2 linked regions of the Tautonia marina genome follow. The main gene of each other region encodes a partner of the protein of the gene in region 2 in a complex. Links are inferred from orthologs where the notes say so. Each region holds a gene or a part of one and is shown on either strand. Other genes may lie near its edges.

Region 1 (9,239 bases), on a different replicon or contig from region 2:
GCCTGGTAACCTCCGTAACTCCCTGGCCGATCGTCAATCCGGTGCCCCTTCGCCTTCAGCGCGTTGCGAACGTCCGGCCCAATCCCCGATTCGAGCGAGACGGCTCCCCCGCCGTCTCCCGGCTGCCCCGTCGGCTCCGACGATCCGAAATGACGGAACCGCGCCGCCTCTCCAGCCTCCTGAACATCCATCCCGAAATCGATCATGTTGCAAAGCACCTGCACATGACCTTGCGGCTGCATATCACCGCCCATCACGCCGAAGCTCAGCCAGGGACGACCATCCTTCGTCACAAACGCCGGAATGATCGTATGAAACGGTCGCTTGCCCGGTTCCAGACGATTCGCGTGTGACGGATCCAGTGCGAACCACGAACCGCGATTCTGCAACGCGAACCCCAGGCCTCGGGGCACATGCTGCGATCCAAAACTGTGGAAATTACTTTGGATCAGGCTCACGCAGTTGAAGTCCTTGTCCACGACCGTCAGATAAATCGTATCTCCCTGCTGCATCGGTCCCGGCTCAACCTCCGTCAGCGCTCGGTCCGGATCGACCAGGGCCGCTCGCGTTTCGGCATACTCCTTCGAAATCAGGCGATCAACCGGCACTTCGGCAAACGCCGGATCGGCGTAGTACGTCGCCCGATCCTCGAACGCCAGTTTCTTGGCCTCGATCATCAGATGCAACGCCTCGGCCGAGTTATGACCAAGACTTGCCAGATCGAAGCCTTCGAGGATGTTCAGCATTTGCAGCGCAGCGATCCCCTGGCCGTTCGGTGGCAGTTCCCAGACGTCGTACCCTCGGTAGTTCGTTGAAACGGGATCGACCCACGTACTTTCATGCGATTCAAAGTCTTCCCGAGCAAACAGCCCGCCGACCTCGTTCGAGTACGCCACCATCGCCCTCGCCGGCGCACCACGATAAAAGGCCGCCGGACCTTCCTCCGCGATGAACCGCAGGGTTCGTGCCAGGTCAGGATTTCGGAAGACGTCGCCGAACCCGGGCGCCTTGCCTCCCGGCAGCAGACACTCAGCCGAGGACGGAACCGCCGCAAGTCGCTCCTCGTCATCCTTCCAGTTCGCCGCGATCACCTCGCTGACCGGGAATCCCTCCTCGGCGTATTGGATCGCCGGAGCAAGCAAATCCGCCATCGGCATCGATCCGAACCGCTCGTGCAACGTGGCCCAGCCGTCCACGCAGCCAGGAACCGACCAGCTCAACGGCCCATAAATCGGGACATACTCATGCCCTTGCTCACGGTAATAATCCATCGTCGCTCGTTTCGGAGCCCGCCCCGATGCGTTGAGACCTTGCAGCTTGCCCGACTTCGCATCCCAGACGATTGCGAACAGGTCGCCGCCGATTCCGCAAGACATCGGCTCCACCACCCCGATCACCGCGTTCGCGGCGATCGCCGCGTCAATCGCGTTTCCGCCATCCTGCAAGACCCGGATGGCCGCCTGAACTGCCAGGGGTTGGCTCGTCGCGGCCATCCCCTGCCGGGCAAGCACGGCCGACCGAGTCTTGTGGATCGGCCCGGTCGGGCGGTCGTGGGCACTGGCGAGGCTGGTCATGGTGGCAACGAGCAACAGGGCCGACAAGGTCGAACGACTCATGATTCTTTTTGCTCCGAGGACGACGGGTAGACCCTCGATCGTCGCCCCGAAACCCAGCTATATCAAGGCTCCGTCGCCCCCGTTCGACCAAATCGATCGTGACGGCCGTACCGACTCCGCCGCCGACTTTCCTCAAGGAAATAGTTTTCGTCGCGAAGAATTTGGACCTCGTTTTCGAGCCAACGGAGGCGATTGGCCAGTTCCTGCACGGCGGTTTCCACGTCTCGATTTCCCTGGTCGAAGTCGCTGAGACGCCGCTGATCGCGCTCGACCGCCAGGCGGGCGGCATCCCGTTCGGCCTCCATCAGATCACGCCAGATCCGCGTATCAGCCACCCGATAGAACGCCTGTTGCAACGCCATCGGCGAACTCAAACCATCCCGCACCGCCCGGAGAAAATTTTCCTGGCTGGCAAGTTCCGCCTCGACTTGCAGTTCAGCAGCCCTGAGCCTCGCCTCCTGCGCTTGCAGTCGAATTTGAGAGGCGAGCAGATCCCCTTCGATGCCCGCGCGCAGTTCCTCGACATCCGGCTCAGGACTCCGGCCGAGAATGCGCCGTCGCATGGCGTCGAGCATCTGAGCAACCTGCTCCCGCTCGGCCTGGCGAGCTTCGAGTTGCGACTCGGCATCGGCCACCCGGACCTCAAGGATCTGAACCTGTCGGGGCGCAACCCCTCCGATCCGCTGCTGCCTGCGGTTTTCCTCCAGAATCATTCGCTCCAGTTCCAGAAACCGCTCCGCTTCACGCACGCGGACATCCCGGACGCGAAGCCGATTTTCCAGCAATTCCAATCGCTCGCGGGTCGTGTCCGAGAGATCCGCAGGCAACTCGTCCTGGACCGTGACATTGGGGTCGTCCGTCGCGTCCGCGTCCGGACGACCCGATGGTGCCTGCACGCCCACCGAACCTTCGACCACCATCAACACACCCAGAACAACCGACCAGAGTAACGTCATCGAGCGTCTCCCTATGATCGAAGATTCAAGCGAGCAAGTGCTTGCGGATCAGGGCATCCGATTGCGAATTCCCTGCAATTCCCAGTGAACCTGATAGAGTTCGTCTCGAAGGGTCTCGACAAGCGATTCCAAGACGTTGACGCGAGCCGCCAGGTCTTCCGTTCCCCGCTGACCGGCGAGGGGATCGCTCGCCTCCGGGTTGTCAAACTGCTCAAGCCGCCGCTTCGCCCGATCAAGAACCAGGCGGGCAACCTCCTGCTCAGCGACCATGGTATCTCGCCAAGCGGTTGCCTCAGAAACGCGATGCGTGGCCTGTCGGATTCGGCCCGGCCCTTCGGTCCCACGCCGGACCGATTCGCGGAAGTGTTCGCGCTTCTGCTCCTCGGCCGTCAGCTGGGCCTGAGCGGCCTTCACGCGGGCCTGCCGGGCGCGGAGTTGGGCTTCCCGGATGCGCACTTCGTCGTCGAGGCGGGCGCGCTGTTCGTCCAGGTCCGGCTCCGGACTGGGCGAGGCAGCTACGCGGCGAACCTGCTCCAGTCGGATTGCCAGTTCATCGCGGTCGGCCTGTCGCGCTTCGAGCAATGCCTCGGCACCAGTCAACCGGGCTTCGGCCTCCTCAACCATCCGAGCGGGAATTCCGCCCGCCTCGCGCCGATCGCGGAGCGCCTGAAGAATGTCTCGCTCGAATTCGAGCTGGCGATCCGCCTCGCTGATGCGGGTCTCCCGGACGCGAAGCATCGCCTCCAGCATGGCCAGGTCTTCGGCAAGTTCCCGCGAGTACCCTTGATTCGCTTCTGTCTTCTCCTGCTCCTCGCCAGTTTGGGACGGATCGTCCTGACCGTGGGCGATCGGCACCATCACGCAGAAACCAACCAAGACTCGAGCCAACGTGGTGATCATCGGACACCTCCCATCAATTGATTGCGCAAAAATGTCATGGGTCGGAAAGGAACCGTTCGATCTCCTCTCGGTGAGCCAGGCCACCCTGAGCGCCGGGCCTCGTGACCGCAAGCGACCCGGCCGCACAGGCAAAGACCGCGGCATCGACCGGCCCCCGTCCCTCGGCCAGTGCCACTGCCAATGCCCCGTTAAAGGCATCGCCCGCGCCGACCGTATCAACCGCCTTGACCTTGGGAGCCGGCACGAGGTTCTGTCCCCAATCACGACCGAGCACCAGGCATCCCCGATCCCCGAGCGTGACGATCACCCCGCACCCGCCCCGATCTCGAAGTGCCTTGGCCGCCTCGATCGCCTGCTCGATAGTTTCCGTCGGCATCGTGGTCAGCTCGGCCGCTTCCTCTTGATTCGGCGTCAGGAAATCAACATGCGAAAGCATCTCCGTTTCCAGAATCGCTCGATCCGCCGGTGCAGGGTTGAGGATCGTCGTCATGCCGTTCGCCTTCGCGCGGGCCAGGCCCCGCGCGACCGTCGGCACCGGGACCTCCAGGCAGGCGAGCAATACACCTTTCCTCGGAAACGCGGCATCGGGCAGGGCGTCGATGTCGCTCGGCGTCAGATGCGCACTCGCTCCAGGAGCAACCCCGATCAGGTTCGCGCCGTCCTCACCAACGAAGATCAGGGCGACCTGATTCGCCTCGTCCGACACCGTCTTTGCAAAGCTTAGGTCAAGCCCTTCGTTCCGATCGTGCTCGACCAGCCATCGGCCGAAGTCGTCGTCACCCAGGGCGGTGAGAAACGTTACCTCGGCACCGGCTCGACGCGCCGCGACGGCCGCGTTCGCTCCCTTTCCCCCCGGCCCTCGGAGCAATTCCCCACCCAGCAAGGTTTCCCCCGGTCGGGGAAGTCTTGGCAGGCGGATCGTCAAATCATAACCACTCGATCCGAGCACAACGACGCGGGGCATGGGTGGCTCACTTGCCGATGCAAAAACGTCGGAAGATACGATCCAGGATAGCGTCGTCGATCTCGGCGCCAATGACCCGCCCGAGTTCCTCGACCGCGTCGCGCAGATCGACCGCCACCAGTTCGTCTCCCGCTTCGAGGCGAATCGCCTCCGAAGCGTTCGCCAGCGCCTTCGACGCCCGGACCAGGCCATCGCGGCATCGGGCCGAGGTCAATCCGGTCGGGTCGTGCTCGGTCGCCCGCTCCCGGATCGTCCGAGCAATCGCGAGCCTCAGTGCATCAAGCCCTTGGCCGGAGGCGGCGCTGGTGGCGATCGTCCCGTCAGGAGGTTCTCCCTCGGCGCGATCCGCCTTGGTCCAGACAACCAGCCGAGGACGATCGTCGGGCAGATCGGCCACATGCGGGGCATCACCCGATCGGCAGTCGAGCAAGAGGTCGGCCCCCGCCGCCTGAGCGGCCCGAAGCGCCTGGGCCTCGGCCTCGATCGGGTCACCCGTCTCGTCGATTCCTGCCGTGTCGATCAAATCGACCAGCAACTCCTGACATCGAATGGTCGCCGAGAGATAATCGCGTGTTGTTCCGGCGATTGGAGACACGAGGGCGTGATCCCCGCCTGTCAGGGCGTTAAAGAGACGACTCTTACCCGCGTTCGGCGGCCCGACCAGCACCACGCGCGGCAGCCCCGAGGGCCGATCGCGCCCCCGGAGCCGATCGGCCAGGGCGGCCAGTTCCCTCGCATCACGGGCCAGGTCGCCTGCCAGCCGTTGGCGACCGATCGGGTCCACGTCGGCCTCGTCGACGAAATCGAGCCCCGCTTCGAGATGCGCGAGCGTGTCGAGCAGGCGATCCCGAACCGCCTCGATCGGCCCGGCCAGGCCGCCCGCAAGCTGCTGCAAGGCCGCCTCGACCTGCGCCGGGGACTGCGAGTCGATGACCGCCAGCACCGCCTCGGCCTGCGTCAGATCAATCCGCCCCGAGAGAAACGCTCTCAAGGTGAACTCACCCGGCTCGGCCAGCCTTGCCCCCCGATCCAGACAAAACCCGAGAACCCGACGGAGCAGGGGGGGCGATCCCGTCGTATGAATCTCGGCCATCGGCTGCCCGGTGTAGGTCCTTGAGCCGGGCCAGAACGTGACCGAGGCGTCGAGCGGCAGCCCCTCCAGATCAATCGTCCCCGATCGCCACGAGGGGCGAGTGGGATCCGGTTCCTGGCCCTCATCGAGCCTGACGACCGACCGGGCGATCGTCAGAGATTCCGGTCCCGAAAGTCTGACCAGCCCCCGGAGGGCGGGTCCGGGGGGGCTGGCAATCGCGGCGATGGTGTCAAACGTGTCAAACGAGGCCATCGGGGGTTCGGCTCACCGAGGCCAGTCGGGAAGTCCTGACGCAATCACAAGCCAAGGGGAAGTGAACCGCAATGCTTCGGCCCCGCCTCCCGAATCGGCGATCAGCGTCGCTTACCTGGCTTGGTCTTCTTCTTGTTCGGCCGCGATCGGCCCGGATCGGCCCCAGGAGCGGGAGCCGCTCCGGAGCGTTCCAGCTCACGACGCTTCCGTTCCAGCTCCTCCCGGCGGTAAGTCGTTTCCTTCGAGGCCTCCTGGACCAGGTCGTTGAGCTTCCGGGAGAGCCACCCACCAGAGCCGCCGTTGGGATCAGGCCCCTTCCCGTTGCCTCCGGGACCTCGGCCCTTGCCATCTCGGTCGGGGCCTTCGTCGCCATCGGCGTCGATCGCAGGGGTCTTGGTCACCTTGGGTAGGAGCAATCGTTCGCTGATCGACCAGACGCTGCTGGTGATGAAGTAGAGGGCCAGCCCGGCCGGGACGCGATAGAACATGAGCATCATGAAGACCATCATGAACTTCATGATCCGCTGCTGAGCTTCCTGTTCCGGCGTGGTTGCCGGCGGTGTGAACAGCTTCATCTGCAGTAAGAACAGGCCAATCACCCCCAGCGGCAGGAGGTTGAAGTACGGCCCCAGCAACGGCAGCGTGAACGGCAGCTTGTACAGCATGTCCGGCGCGGCCAGATTGTCGATCCAGAGGAACTGAGCCTGCCTCAGCGACACGCTGACGTTCAAGACCCGCCAGAGGGTCATGAAGATCGGAATCTGGATGAACACCGGCAAGCAGCCGCCCAGCGGGTTGATGCCGTGCTTGCGGTACAGGGCAAAGGTTTCCTGGGCGATCTTCTCTCGGTCGTCCTTGTACTTGTCTCGCAGGGCCACCATGTGCGGCTGAAGGTCCTGCATCTTCTTGGCCGAGGCCGCCTGCTTCCGGCTCAGGGGGAACAGGGCCAGTCGGACGACGACCGTCAGCAAGATGATGGCAATGCCGTAGCTTCCCCGCGTCCCGCCGAACCAGCCGGCAATCGATTCCGTCAGCGAGTAAATCCCCGCCAGCAAGGGAATGATGATATAGACCGACAGAAGCGCAACGATCGGATCGACAATCGCCCAGATGAAGTCCAGCAGCCAGCCGATGACGGGAATTCGGCCCACCTGCCGATAGATCCCCAGTTCCCCTGCGCCGAACGGCAGCAGGGCCGTTTCGGTCTTCGGACCTGCGAAGACCTCGTACGAGTGCGTGATCGTCGATCCCGGCTCCACCTCGACCGGCTTGGAGATGAGGTCAACCGCCACGTCGGCCTTTTTCAGCTCGTTCGGATCGGCATCGACCACCGTCATGACCGCTTCGGCCACCTGTTCGGCCGGTTTTTCAGGCTTCAGGAAGGTGGCAAAGTACTGATTCTCGATCCCTGCAAAAACGGTCGGATAGACGTTATTAATGTAGTAATCAGGATTCTTGGCCACATCGTAGGACGAATACGTCCAGACCTCGACCGTATCCCCTTCCGTCCCCTTGCCGAAGTAGGCATTCCGGAAGGTATGCGTATACCACTCCCCCTCGATCGGGATGCCCGACGGCCCATCCAGGCGATAGAGCAGTTCCCGGGGCTCGTCTACACCCTCCAGCAGATCGAAGGCCAGGTCCAGCGCAACGGCATCCGTCCCCTTCCGCAATCGGTAGGTCTTGGTGATAACGACCGGGGGAAGTTCCGCCGGTTCTCGCAGCACCGTACGGAAACTCAACTCCTGACCGATCTCGTTCCCCTGTTCGTCCCGGATGATCGCAACCGGATTGGCCTCAGCCTGGGTCGCCTCGTCCAGTTCATCAAACGGAACACCGTCCACGAGCACCTGCCACGATCGCCAATCCAGGTCGGAAATCGGCCGAAGGACCCCGTCCTCCGTGACGTTCAGCATCTGCAACGCCAGCGGGCGATGCTCAGGGATGACCGAACGGACCAGGGTCATGGGCCGTTCTCGGGGCTCACCCTCCTCGTACTCGGCATTGTGCAATGCCGACAACACGCGACGAACGCTCGCCCCTCGCTGGTCGGCAACGACCTGAAGATGGTAGCCGTCCGTCGCCGATTCCTCGACCGATCCAAGCACGAGCAACTCTGGATCCACCGTCGCGGCCGGTCGATCTTGCTCGGGCTCGGCCTCATCCGCTTCCACCACCGATTCCGGAGCGGGAGCGTCTTGATCGTCCCCCACCTCCGGACGATCCTCGACCGGTGCCGCGCCGTCGGCGCCTTCGGCGGCGTCAGGCTCATCACTCGCATCGGCCGGATCAGCCTGGGCAACCTGCGGCGCCTCGGGCTTGGGCTCAGGCTCAGGAATCAGGCCGAGGCGGCTGAGCGTATAGTTCGTCCCGGTGATCAGGATCAGCGACAAGATCATGAACAAAAACAGTCGCTTCGGATCCTGGCTGGGATTCGGCTCGGTGCTCATCGGCTCGGGAACCTTGGGATCAGGGAATCAACGGATGAAGGGCCAGGCAAGGAAAACGGGAGGAGGAAACGTCGTTCCAACCAAGCTCGCGGACGATTCGATCGGGATCGGCGCGTCCCTCACTTCGCCCCCGTGCGAGCTTCGTCCCCGAACGGAAAGAACGTCAAGGGCTCGAACGCTCGCGATCGCAACGTCTTAGTCCGAACTTCGATCCAGATCGAGCGCGAATCTCAAGGCGAAACGCACTCTCGGGCAGGGCGGGGGGGCTCGTAATCACCGGTGCCGAGGCAACTCCTGCCGCTCGCTTCCGATTCATGATTGGTCACGGCAATGGCTTCTCGACCGCCTCCGAAGGCGATTGCAGCGAAAACCCAGCGACGATCACGGCATCAACGCCCCTGGCGAAGCCGATCGCCCAGAAACGGCTCCAGCTCAGAGATGGCGTAGATCTTCTCAATCGTCGTCTCGAAGTCATAGGGAATACGGCGGTAGAACAGCCGGGTCTGACCCAACGGTGCCGAGGTCGACTCTCCCTCCGCTTCGCGATCGGCTCCGACGTTCGCACTGTCTTCCACGATCAGGTAGCAGGCTCGATTGTCACCATCTCTCGGCTGTCCGACCGAGCCGACGTTGACCATCACCTTGCCTTCGCCCAACGTGTACTCGTGGTCAATTTCCTCGGGAGCGTAAAACTGGTATCCCTCGGTGAAGACCCCCGGCACATGCGTGTGCCCCTGGAAGCAGTACTGCTCCACCAGTTGGAACAGACGCTCCATCTTTCGCTGGTTGTAGATGTCTTCCGGAAAGATGTACTCGCTCAGGGGGTTCCGGGGCGAACCGTGAACAAACAGGTACGGTCCCGTCCGGTAGGTCCGGTGCAGTTCCGAAAGGAAATCCCAGCGCCGTTCCCGCTGTGCCGAGTCGCCACCCGTCTCCAGTTGATCACGCGTCCAGAAGATAGCCCGTTCCGCTCCGATATTGAATCCATTCGGATCGAACAAGGCCCCT
Region 2 (9,169 bases):
CAGTAAAACGGATCGAGGACGTGAACCGATCGATCCTCATCGAGCCCGATTCCCTGGTCCTTCACGGTCCAGACGACGGTTCGATGATCGCCCAGCGACTCCACGAGCACTCGCCCTCCCTCGGAAGTGGCCTCCAGGGCGTTCCGGATCAGGGCCTCCGCCAGATGCCGAAGTGCTTCTGGATCGGTCGAAACCGTGGAGCCTGGTTCTGGAGTCCGACACGACAGACGGATTTTCCGAGTCAACGCCTCGGTGGTGAGATCCTCGACAACGCTCCGGAGGATCTGATCCGGCACGCAAGGAATTTCTCTGGGGGCCGGAGGTCGAGCAATGTAGATCAGGTCCCTGAGAATTTGATGAGCCCGTCTTGCCTGCGTGATGATCGTCTGAAGCGCGCTCCGATGTTCGGGATCCGAGGTCCGAGCCTGGAGCAATTGAGCTCGTCCCGCGATGATCGCCAGTGGGTTATTCAACTCGTGAGCGGCCCCGGCGGCGAACTCGGCCATGGCGTCGAGCGTGGAGGAGGCGTGCAGCGGAAGTCGTTCCGGAGCGGGAGGTTCCCAACGAGCGATGACGGCTTGGAAGCGTTCCGTAAGTTCGGCGAGCTCCGCGTCGAGTTGGTCGGCCCTCAGACGCTGATCCAGGACCTCGCCGAGCAACTGGTGAGAGGGCAGCGGCTCGGTGGCTTGACCGAGTCCTCCCGCACATCGCGCCTGGACTGCGGCCATGAGCCATCGCCGTTGAAGGTCGGTGGGGGTGGGATCGAGATCGAGATGAGGGCCGGGGAGTGCCCAGGGGGTCCGCATCGCCCAGCTTCGACCAAGCCGCACCCATCGCAGGTGAACCGGGTCGTGCGCGGCCTCGATGGGAGGCTCGGTCGCCAGCCCCGCGAACAGCACGGCGTCGCTCAACTCGGGAGGACATCCCCAACGCGTTGCGAGGTGGAACCCGAAGGCGGCGGAGTGACGGCCGAACCAGCGGGTCTCCAGCTGCTTCCGGTCCCCCTCGTGTTCGGTGGCCATCCAGTCCGAGAGCCGATCGGGAGCGACGGCTGCCAGGGCCCAGAGTGCCAGCGGATGAAGCAACCCAGCCCGACCGACAGCCTCAGGGTCGGGGTCGCCACCCTCGGCCGCCAGTCGATGCGATGCCAGGGACGTGGCGACACAGAATCGCCAGAGGCGTTCGCGAGCCTCCGAGCCAGGAGGCTCGGTGTCGGTCCACAAGGGCCATTCCCGCCGTTGTGCTCGCCAGAACACAGAACCCGAAGTCGATCTGAGCAGAGCATCGCCGGGATCGACGCATGCCTCAAGTTTCGAGATGTGTGAATCTGTTTGGCTTTCGGAGCGTAGGCGAGTAAGGCCCTTCAGTGACGTTGGGCGGATTGGAAGGCCATCGAGGCGTTCCAATCGACTCCGGAGCGAGTCGAGTGAATCAGAGGTCGGTCGAAACCCTTGCACCCGATCGGGCTCCTTCCCGAGGGGCCGGCAGGAGGGCCCGGCCCGGCGATCGTGACACCGCGTCGTGCGGCTGTCGAGTGAGCGTAGGATGTTTGGCGATTCCGGTCAAGCGGAGCCGGAGCCGCTTCGGCGATCAGGATTCTCGGGACGCCTCGATGTCGAGCAGCTTGCAAATGCGACGAAGCAGCTCATCGACGTCGAGCGGTTTGGACATGAAGTCGTCGGCGCCAGACTCGTGCAGCTCGCCGATCTTGTCTTCCTCGATCATGCCTGAGATGCAGAAAATCTTGATGTCCGACATCGAAGGGTCGCGGCGCACCAGTTCGCAGACGGCCTTGCCGTTGATGTCCGGGAGCATGATGTCGAGGACCATCAGATCGGGATGGTACTCCTTGGCCATCATCCCCGCACCGAAGCCGTTATCGACGTCCTTGACCTCGAAGCGGCCGTCGGCCAGCAAGGCATCTTTGATGATCTGGACGACCTCGGGTTCGTCATCCACCACCAAGATCCGTCGTCGGCCGCTTTCCAGGGCGTCGGTCGGGATGTTGTTGTCCTTCATGAAGCGATACAGGGCATCGCGCGGGATGCGACGAAATCGTGACCCGGGCACGCGGAAGCCCTTGAGCTGACCGGAGTCGAAGCAGCGGATGATCGTCTGCTGACTCACCTTGCAGATCTTCGCGGCCTCACCGGTGGTAAAAACGGTTTTCATCGTCGGGATCGCCCCCTTGACACGAGCCCCAGGCAACTTTCCGGCTCGACCTTACAGACCAGACCTCCCGTCCGGTTTGCAATGGTCCCCTCGCCGGGCGCCCTCGACTCCTCCCTGATCACGGACTCGCCCGCAACAACGACGCCGAAACCTCGGCTCCGAGATTCGATCCCCGACCCGACTGGCGGCGACGGGTTTCACTTCACGGAACCCAACGATCCCGCAAAGCTGGTCAAAACTCTCGATATTGCCGAATTTACCGACATCGCCAATTATAAGATAGGTCCTGGTTCTGTCAACCCAGAGAAGACAACGTGAAGAGGAGGACTCGAAGGCCCCAGGTCAACCCTGGGGGGCAGGGACTATGGGAGGGGCACGCGCTCATCAGTGGTCGGGGACTCGGCGGTGGACGATCCGTCGACGGGGGCCGGGGTGGTCGGGCGGTGAGGGCGGGTGCCGAGGTCCGACGGGGCTCGGCGCTTCAGGAAGACGACAAGTGTCGAGAGGTCGGCCGGGTTCAGGCCGCTGATGCGAGACGCTTGTCCGATGGACCGGGGGCGGACCCGTCGGAGTTTTTCCCTCGCTTCGTGCCGAAGTTGGGGGATGCGGTCGTAATCGAAATCACTGGGAATCGCCTTGTCTTCCAGGCGGCGAACCTTCTCGATTTCCTGGGCCTGTCGAGCAATGTAGCCCCCGTACTTCGCCTCGATGGTCGCCTGTTCCACGGCTCCGGTGCCGTCGGCGTCGAACGCGGAGAGGCTCGGGTGAAGGGTTTTCAGATCGTCCCAGGAGACGTCGGTGCGCCGCAGCATCTGCTCCAGTGAGACCCCATCGACTCGAACCGAGCGGAGTTGATCTCGAAGGGCTTCGATCCGATCCCGACGGCGGACAAAGCGCGACCAGCGATCATCGTCGACGAGCCCGAGCCGACGGGCGAGGTCGGTCAGGCGGAGATCGGCGTTGTCGTGTCGGAGGAGGAGGCGATACTCGGCGCGGCTGGTAAACATGCGGTAGGGCTCATCGACCCCCTTGGTCACGAGGTCGTCGATGAGGACGCCGATGTACGCCTGGGTCCGGTCGAGGATCAGGGGTTCGTCTCCGGTACAGGCCAGGGCGGCATTGATACCGGCGACGATCCCCTGAGCGGCGGCTTCCTCGTAACCGGTCGTGCCGTTGATCTGCCCGGCGAAGTAAAGACCGGGAACGCGCTTGGTTTCGAGGGTGGGATGAAGCTGGGTCGGCGGGGCGAAGTCGTATTCGACGGCGTAGCCGAACCGCATAATCTCGGCCCGTTCCAGGCCGGGAATCTGCGGGATGATGGCCTCCTGAACGTCTCTCGGGAGGCTCGTCGAGATGCCGTTACAGTAGTATTCGAGGGTTTGCCGCCCCTCGGGTTCGAGAAAGATCTGGTGCTGCTCGCGGTCGGCGAAGCGAACGACCTTGTCTTCGATTGAGGGGCAGTAGCGCGGCCCGGTACTCTGGATCTGACCGGAATACATGGGAGCCCGGTGCAAGTTCTCCCGGATGAGGTCGTGAACGGCCGGATTGGTGTAGGTCAGGTGGCAGTCGAGCTGCGGGGACTCGATGCGATCGGTGAGAAAGGAAAAGGGAATCGGTTCGGGATCGCCCGGCTGGGGTTCGAGCGCGGCGAAGTCGATCGTTCGACCGTTCAGGCGGGGAGGGGTGCCGGTCTTGAACCGCTGCAGTTCGAAGCCGAGTTCTCGGAGGTTCCCCGAGAGTCCTTCGGCGGAAACGTCGCCGGCCCGGCCGCCGGCGGTCTGCTGCTCGCCGGTGTGCATGAGCGCCTTGAGAAAAGTCCCGGTCGTGACGACGACCGCGCGACCATGGTAGATCGCTCCGCCTCGGACCCGGACCCCAGCGGCTCGGCCCGATTCGACCACGACCCCCTCGACCATCTCTTGCCGGAGGGTCAGGCCCGCCTGGCGTTCGACCATGAGCTTGGCGGCGATCTGATAGGCTTTTTTGTCGCACTGAGCGCGGGGGCTATGCATGGCAGGCCCCTTGCCGCGATTGAGGAGGCGGAACTGGAGTCCCGCGGCGTCGGTGAGCAGCCCCATCGCCCCACCGAGGGCATCGACCTCGCGCGCAATCTGTCCCTTGGCGACGCCGCCGATGGCCGGATTGCAACTCATTTGGCCGACGCCGTCGGCGTTGATCGTCAAGAGGACCGTTCGCCTGCCCATTCGAGCCGAGGCGAGGGCGGCTTCGAGTCCGGCATGACCGGCCCCAATGACGACGACGTCGTAACGGTAGGGATCGAGACGTTCGAGGTCAGACATCGCAGTGGCAGGGACTCAAGGGAGTGGATCGAGGAATCGTCCGAACGGTTGAGTCAGGACACGGGGAGACGGTTTCCGCAGTGTTCGAGGGAACTGGCTACCCGTCTTATCTTACCAAGGGATCGCGGAACGGTTTTCGTGAATTGAGACAGCGAGGTGATTCCTGTGCCAACAGACGACTGTTCGGCCAGGATTCGCTGCAAGGTGCGCCTCCCGGTGCGCCCTCGGGGCGCCTTGAGGTGCGCCAGGGTGAGCGTCTCAGGATTCGGCGTAACGTCATGAATTCTCAAGAATTTGTGAGCAGTCGAGTTCGTTTGTTTCGGGGGACGTTCTTGGGGTTGCGTAATCGATTGTTGGCAAGAATTCCAGGGTGCTGAGAGGCCGGAAGGGTTGAGGACGGGGGCGTTTGAGGAACCTGTTTGGGGAAGATGAGGGGCTTGGTGCGCAGGAGTGACTTTCCTTGGATCAGCCGCGGTGCGCTCACTGTGCGCCTGTCGGTGCGCCTCCGGTGCGCCTCCGGTGCGCTTGATTGTTCTTGGGCGTCGTCTTTCAACCTGTTGTCGTCAAGGAGGTTGTGGAGATTCGTGTCGGTTCGTTTCGTCAAACGGCAGGAGTGTTGTCGGGGGCTGGGGATCGGGCCCACGCGCTCGAGGGCGGGGCGAAGTGCCTGGAGCGTCCGTATGCGGTAGTCCGTCGCACGAGGATGTGGGGGCGGCACCGAATCGAGCCAAGGGTGCGCCAACCGGTGCGCGCGAGGTGCGCTCGATTCTCGCTGGGAGCGATGTTCCAAGTGGTTCAAGAGACAGCGCTTCGCGTGATTCATCTCGGTTCGTTCCGTCAAACGGGTGGTGTTCCGAAGCGTTGGGTGTTCGAGAGTGAGGTTTCGATTATCGTGGTGCGTCTGAACTGGGATGAAGGTTGAGAAACCGGAGGGGCGAACGGGTCGTGTTGGGACAAGGTGCGGCTCGGGAGAATCGCGCATCTCTCACATCATCGTGGAAATGAGGAGCAATAGTCAGGAAAAGTTGATCCAATCGGTGGAGATTCGGCGAGGGGTCGCCGGAACGGGGAGGGGGGGATATACTCGGCCCTTGACCTGAGGGAGGACGGGGAGCGCGAGAGATCGACCCCTGATCGCTCCGCAATCGCATCGCGGAGGGGGATTGCGCTCCGAGGAACTCCGCTGCGCATTCCTCGCCAAGGCTGAGAGGCGTTGCGTCGTCGGCTCGGTCGGACCAGGAACCCTGGCAGTTGCGGCGACGAGCCGTCACTCTTGGGGCCTCCAGACGATTGAACGCTCGACGAGGGGAACTCGGCCCATCGGGGGCCTTTTGGGGACAATCCACAGGACAATCGAGTGAGTTCACCGTGGCGAGCCGGGCCGATCGGCGGAGTCGGGTGAAGGGATGGGAGCGAGAGTGGTGCCGGCGCAGATCCTCGATGGGAAAGAGACGGCCCGAGCGATTCGCCTCGAACTTCGAGATCGGGTGGCGGTGCTTCGGGAACAGCGGGGGAAGGTGCCCGGCCTGACGGCGGTGCTGGTCGGGGATGATCCGGCCAGTGCGATCTATGTCAGAAACAAGGAGAAGGCGGCGCGAGAGGTGGGAATGGAGGGGACCGTCCATCGCCTCCCGTCCGCAACGAGTGAAGAGAAACTGCTGGCGGTCGTCGATCGGCTGAACGACGACCCGGCGGTGGATGGGATTCTCGTGCAGTTGCCCTTGCCCAATCAGATTGACCCGAACCGGGTGATCGACCGGGTGAGCCCGAGCAAGGACGTGGACGGGTTTCACCCGGAAAACGTCGGCCTGCTGGCGATCGGTCGGCCGAGGTTCGCGTCGTGTACGCCGCTGGGGGTTGTTGAACTGCTGCGCCGGCACGGAATCGAGACGAAGGGTAAACGAGCGGTGGTGCTAGGAAGGTCGAACATTGTCGGCAAGCCGATGGCACTGCTGTTGCTCCAGAAGGGTGCGTTCGGCGACGCGACGGTCACGGTCTGCCACTCGGCCAGCCAGGAGATTTCGGAGATCGTTCGAGAGGCGGACGTGCTGATCGCGGCGGTCGGGCGGCCCGAGTTTGTCCGGGGAGACTGGATCAAGCCGGGGGCGGTGGTGGTAGACGTGGGGATTCACCGGAAGGAGGACGGCAGCCTTTGCGGCGATGTCGTGTTCGACGAGGCCGCCGAGGTGGCCTCGTGGATCTCGCCGGTTCCGGGAGGAGTCGGCCCCATGACCATCGCGATGCTGCTGGCCAACACGGTTGCCTCGGCAGAGCAATCGGCGGGGGTGTGACGCAAGCTCATCGGGCAATGGGGGGAATCGAGCCGTCCCGGAGTGACGGAATCGACTCACCGCGACTGACTCTTCGTTGTTGATCGGACGCCATCATTCGATCGAATTCTCTTTCTCATCGGAACAGGACAACGCAATGATTCGATTTGGCATTTGCAATGAGTTGTTCGAAGGATGGGACCTGGCACGGACCTGTGCCGAGGTCAAGTCGATCGGGTACGAAGGGATCGAGCTGGCCCCCTTCACGCTGGCCCCCTTGATCACCATGTTGGGAAAGGATCGCCGCGCCGAAATTCGCCGAACGATCGCCGATGCGGGTCTCGAAACGATCGGCCTGCACTGGCTCCTGGCCAAGACGGAAGGCTATCACCTGACCAGTCCCGATCCGACGGTACGGTTCAACACGATCGATTATCTGAAGGTCTTGATCGAAGCGACGAAGGACATGGGCGGTTCGGTGATGGTCTTCGGATCGCCGAAGCAGCGAGACATTGCGATGGACGTCTCGCGGGAAGACGGCGAGCGATTCGCGGTCGAGGTGCTTCAGGCGGTGACCGACGACCTGGAGGCGCACGGCGTCGAGCTGTGCATGGAGCCGCTCACGAGCGAGGAAACGAACTTCTTGACGAGCATTGACGAGACGCGGGCGTTGATCGAACGGGTGGGGCATCCGAAGGTCACGCTGCACCTGGACGTCAAGGCGATGTCGAGCGATCCGGGCGGGACGGTTCCCGACTTGATCCGGCAGCATGCCCCGTATGCCGGTCACTTCCATGCCAACGACCCGAATCTGAGAGGGCCGGGCATGGGAGCAACGGACTTCGGCCCGATCATGAAGGCGCTGGTGGACTCGGGATACGATCGCTGGGTTTCGGTTGAGGTGTTTGACTTCACCCCCGGCGCTGAGGAAACCGCGCGTCAGAGCCTCGATTGCCTCCGGCGAACGCTGGCGGCAGCTCAGGGGTGACGTGATCATGGTTCGGTGGAATCATGACCCAATCGAGATGAGAATCCGTGGGATGGGAGAATTGACCGATGGCAGCAACGCGCAGCGGCGAAGTGACGATGAAGGGCAACCCGATCGACCTGGTGGGGCCCCGCCTGAACGTGGGAGACTCGGCTCCTGAGTTTTCTTGCGTGACGAAGGGAGCGTCGGGTCTGGAAGTGGTGACGTTGAAGGAGACGAGCGGCAAGGCCCGGCTGTTCAGCGTCGTGCCGTCGCTAGACACCCCGGTTTGCAACACGCAAACCCGGACCCTGTCGAGCACCTTGAAAGAGCTGGGGGACAAGGTCGCCGCGTACACGATCAGCACCGACCTGCCGTTTGCCATGGCCCGCTTCTGCGATGAGGCGCAGATCGGGAACATGACGAACCTTTCCGACCTGCATAACCAGAGCTTCGGTACGCATTACGGCGTTCTGATGTCCGGAGTTCCGGTCCCGTTGCTGGCAAGGGCGTTGTTTGTGGTCGATCCGAACGGAACGATCACGCATGTGGAATATGTGAAGGAAGTGGCCAGCGAGCCGGATTACGCTCCTGCGATCGAGGCGCTGAAGAAGGCGGCCGGCGTTTGAGGTGACCGCTCGGGTTCGACGACGGTGCGAAACGGGACTGCCGATCGTGAGGGATCGGCGGTCCTTACGCATCGAACGGGGCTCGTCGGGGGATCAGGGAGCCGGCTCGGCGTTGGTCCAGTAGGACGAATCGGAGTGCATGCCGCAGGGGTCGGGATGACCTTTGGGCCAGGTCTGGTACTGGATGGTGGTTCCCTCGATCTCGATGTGGACCCGGCAATCGGGGGCACAGAGCAGGGCGGAGTCGGCATCGAGCTTGCGATAGACGAGTGATCGACCATTGGCATCGCCGCGATGGGGCAGCGGGTCGTCGGAGCGTTGCAAGGCATCGTCGAACAGGACGGGCATGCGGCCGCGCTCGCTGAAATCGTCAACGATCAGTTGGGCCACGCGCATCAGGTGGGTTCGTTGGCGAGCGGCAGCGGCTTCTTCACTTTCGAGCGCCATGCTCGCGAGGAGTCCCATCGAGAGGGCGGGAGCAAGGACGAAGAGGATCACGATTCGGCCGGTGGAGCGGGTGTCGGGAAGGCGTCGGAGCAGCGGGAGCCAGCAGATCAAGGCGACGGTGAGCATGAACGCCGAGACAAAGAAGAGCATGCCCAATACGAGTTGATCGGACACCAGATACGTGCCGTCGAACCGAATCGAGGCACCGGCCGCGACCAAAGTGACGCTCAGGGTGATCCAGGCGGCAAGGGGAAAGCGACGCAGCATGAGGACCGAAGGGCGATTCAAAGGCCCAGTCCGGAGCAAGAGGAATTGAGCGGATACCTTCAGATCTTAGTCCCGACAGACTTCGATGAACAGCCGATCTCGATCGAGGCGTGAACG

The links.
Region 1: the proteins of mnmG (region 2) and GA615_RS12420 are in contact, whole or in part, in a solved structure (PDB 9HIP), measured with the Escherichia coli proteins. The link is inferred for Tautonia marina from one-to-one orthologs.

What each region holds. Positions count from the first base shown.
Region 1 is NZ_WEZF01000009.1:74,962-84,200, forward strand. The notes cover bases 3,613-6,593. They hold GA615_RS12420 (tRNA modification GTPase), read right to left. Parts: upstream 5,782-6,593; coding sequence 4,444-5,781; downstream 3,613-4,443. Other genes in these bases: GA615_RS12415 (ribokinase), read right to left, coding at 3,613-4,436; GA615_RS12425 (YidC/Oxa1 family insertase periplasmic-domain containing protein), read right to left, coding at 5,883-6,593. Also shown: ggt (gamma-glutamyltransferase), read right to left, coding at 1-1,616; GA615_RS12405 (hypothetical protein), read right to left, coding at 1,679-2,572; GA615_RS12410 (hypothetical protein), read right to left, coding at 2,621-3,472; more of GA615_RS12415, read right to left, coding at 3,507-3,612; more of GA615_RS12425, read right to left, coding at 6,594-8,231; GA615_RS12430 (metallophosphoesterase family protein), read right to left, coding at 8,621-9,239. UniProt on the Escherichia coli protein: Exhibits a very high intrinsic GTPase hydrolysis rate. Involved in the addition of a carboxymethylaminomethyl (cmnm) group at the wobble position (U34) of certain tRNAs, forming tRNA-cmnm(5)s(2)U34.
Region 2 is NZ_WEZF01000012.1:3,735-12,903, reverse strand. Bases 2,004-4,914 are described here. They hold mnmG (tRNA uridine-5-carboxymethylaminomethyl(34) synthesis enzyme MnmG), read right to left. Parts: upstream 4,473-4,914; coding sequence 2,535-4,472; downstream 2,004-2,534. Other genes in these bases: GA615_RS15250 (response regulator), read right to left, coding at 2,004-2,172. In the rest of the region: GA615_RS15255 (histidine kinase dimerization/phospho-acceptor domain-containing protein), read right to left, coding at 1-1,223; more of GA615_RS15250, read right to left, coding at 1,591-2,003; bifunctional methylenetetrahydrofolate dehydrogenase/methenyltetrahydrofolate cyclohydrolase FolD, read left to right, coding at 5,894-6,763; GA615_RS15235 (sugar phosphate isomerase/epimerase family protein), read left to right, coding at 6,900-7,730; tpx (thiol peroxidase), read left to right, coding at 7,799-8,338; GA615_RS15225 (hypothetical protein), read right to left, coding at 8,432-9,052. UniProt on the Escherichia coli protein: NAD-binding protein involved in the addition of a carboxymethylaminomethyl (cmnm) group at the wobble position (U34) of certain tRNAs, forming tRNA-cmnm(5)s(2)U34.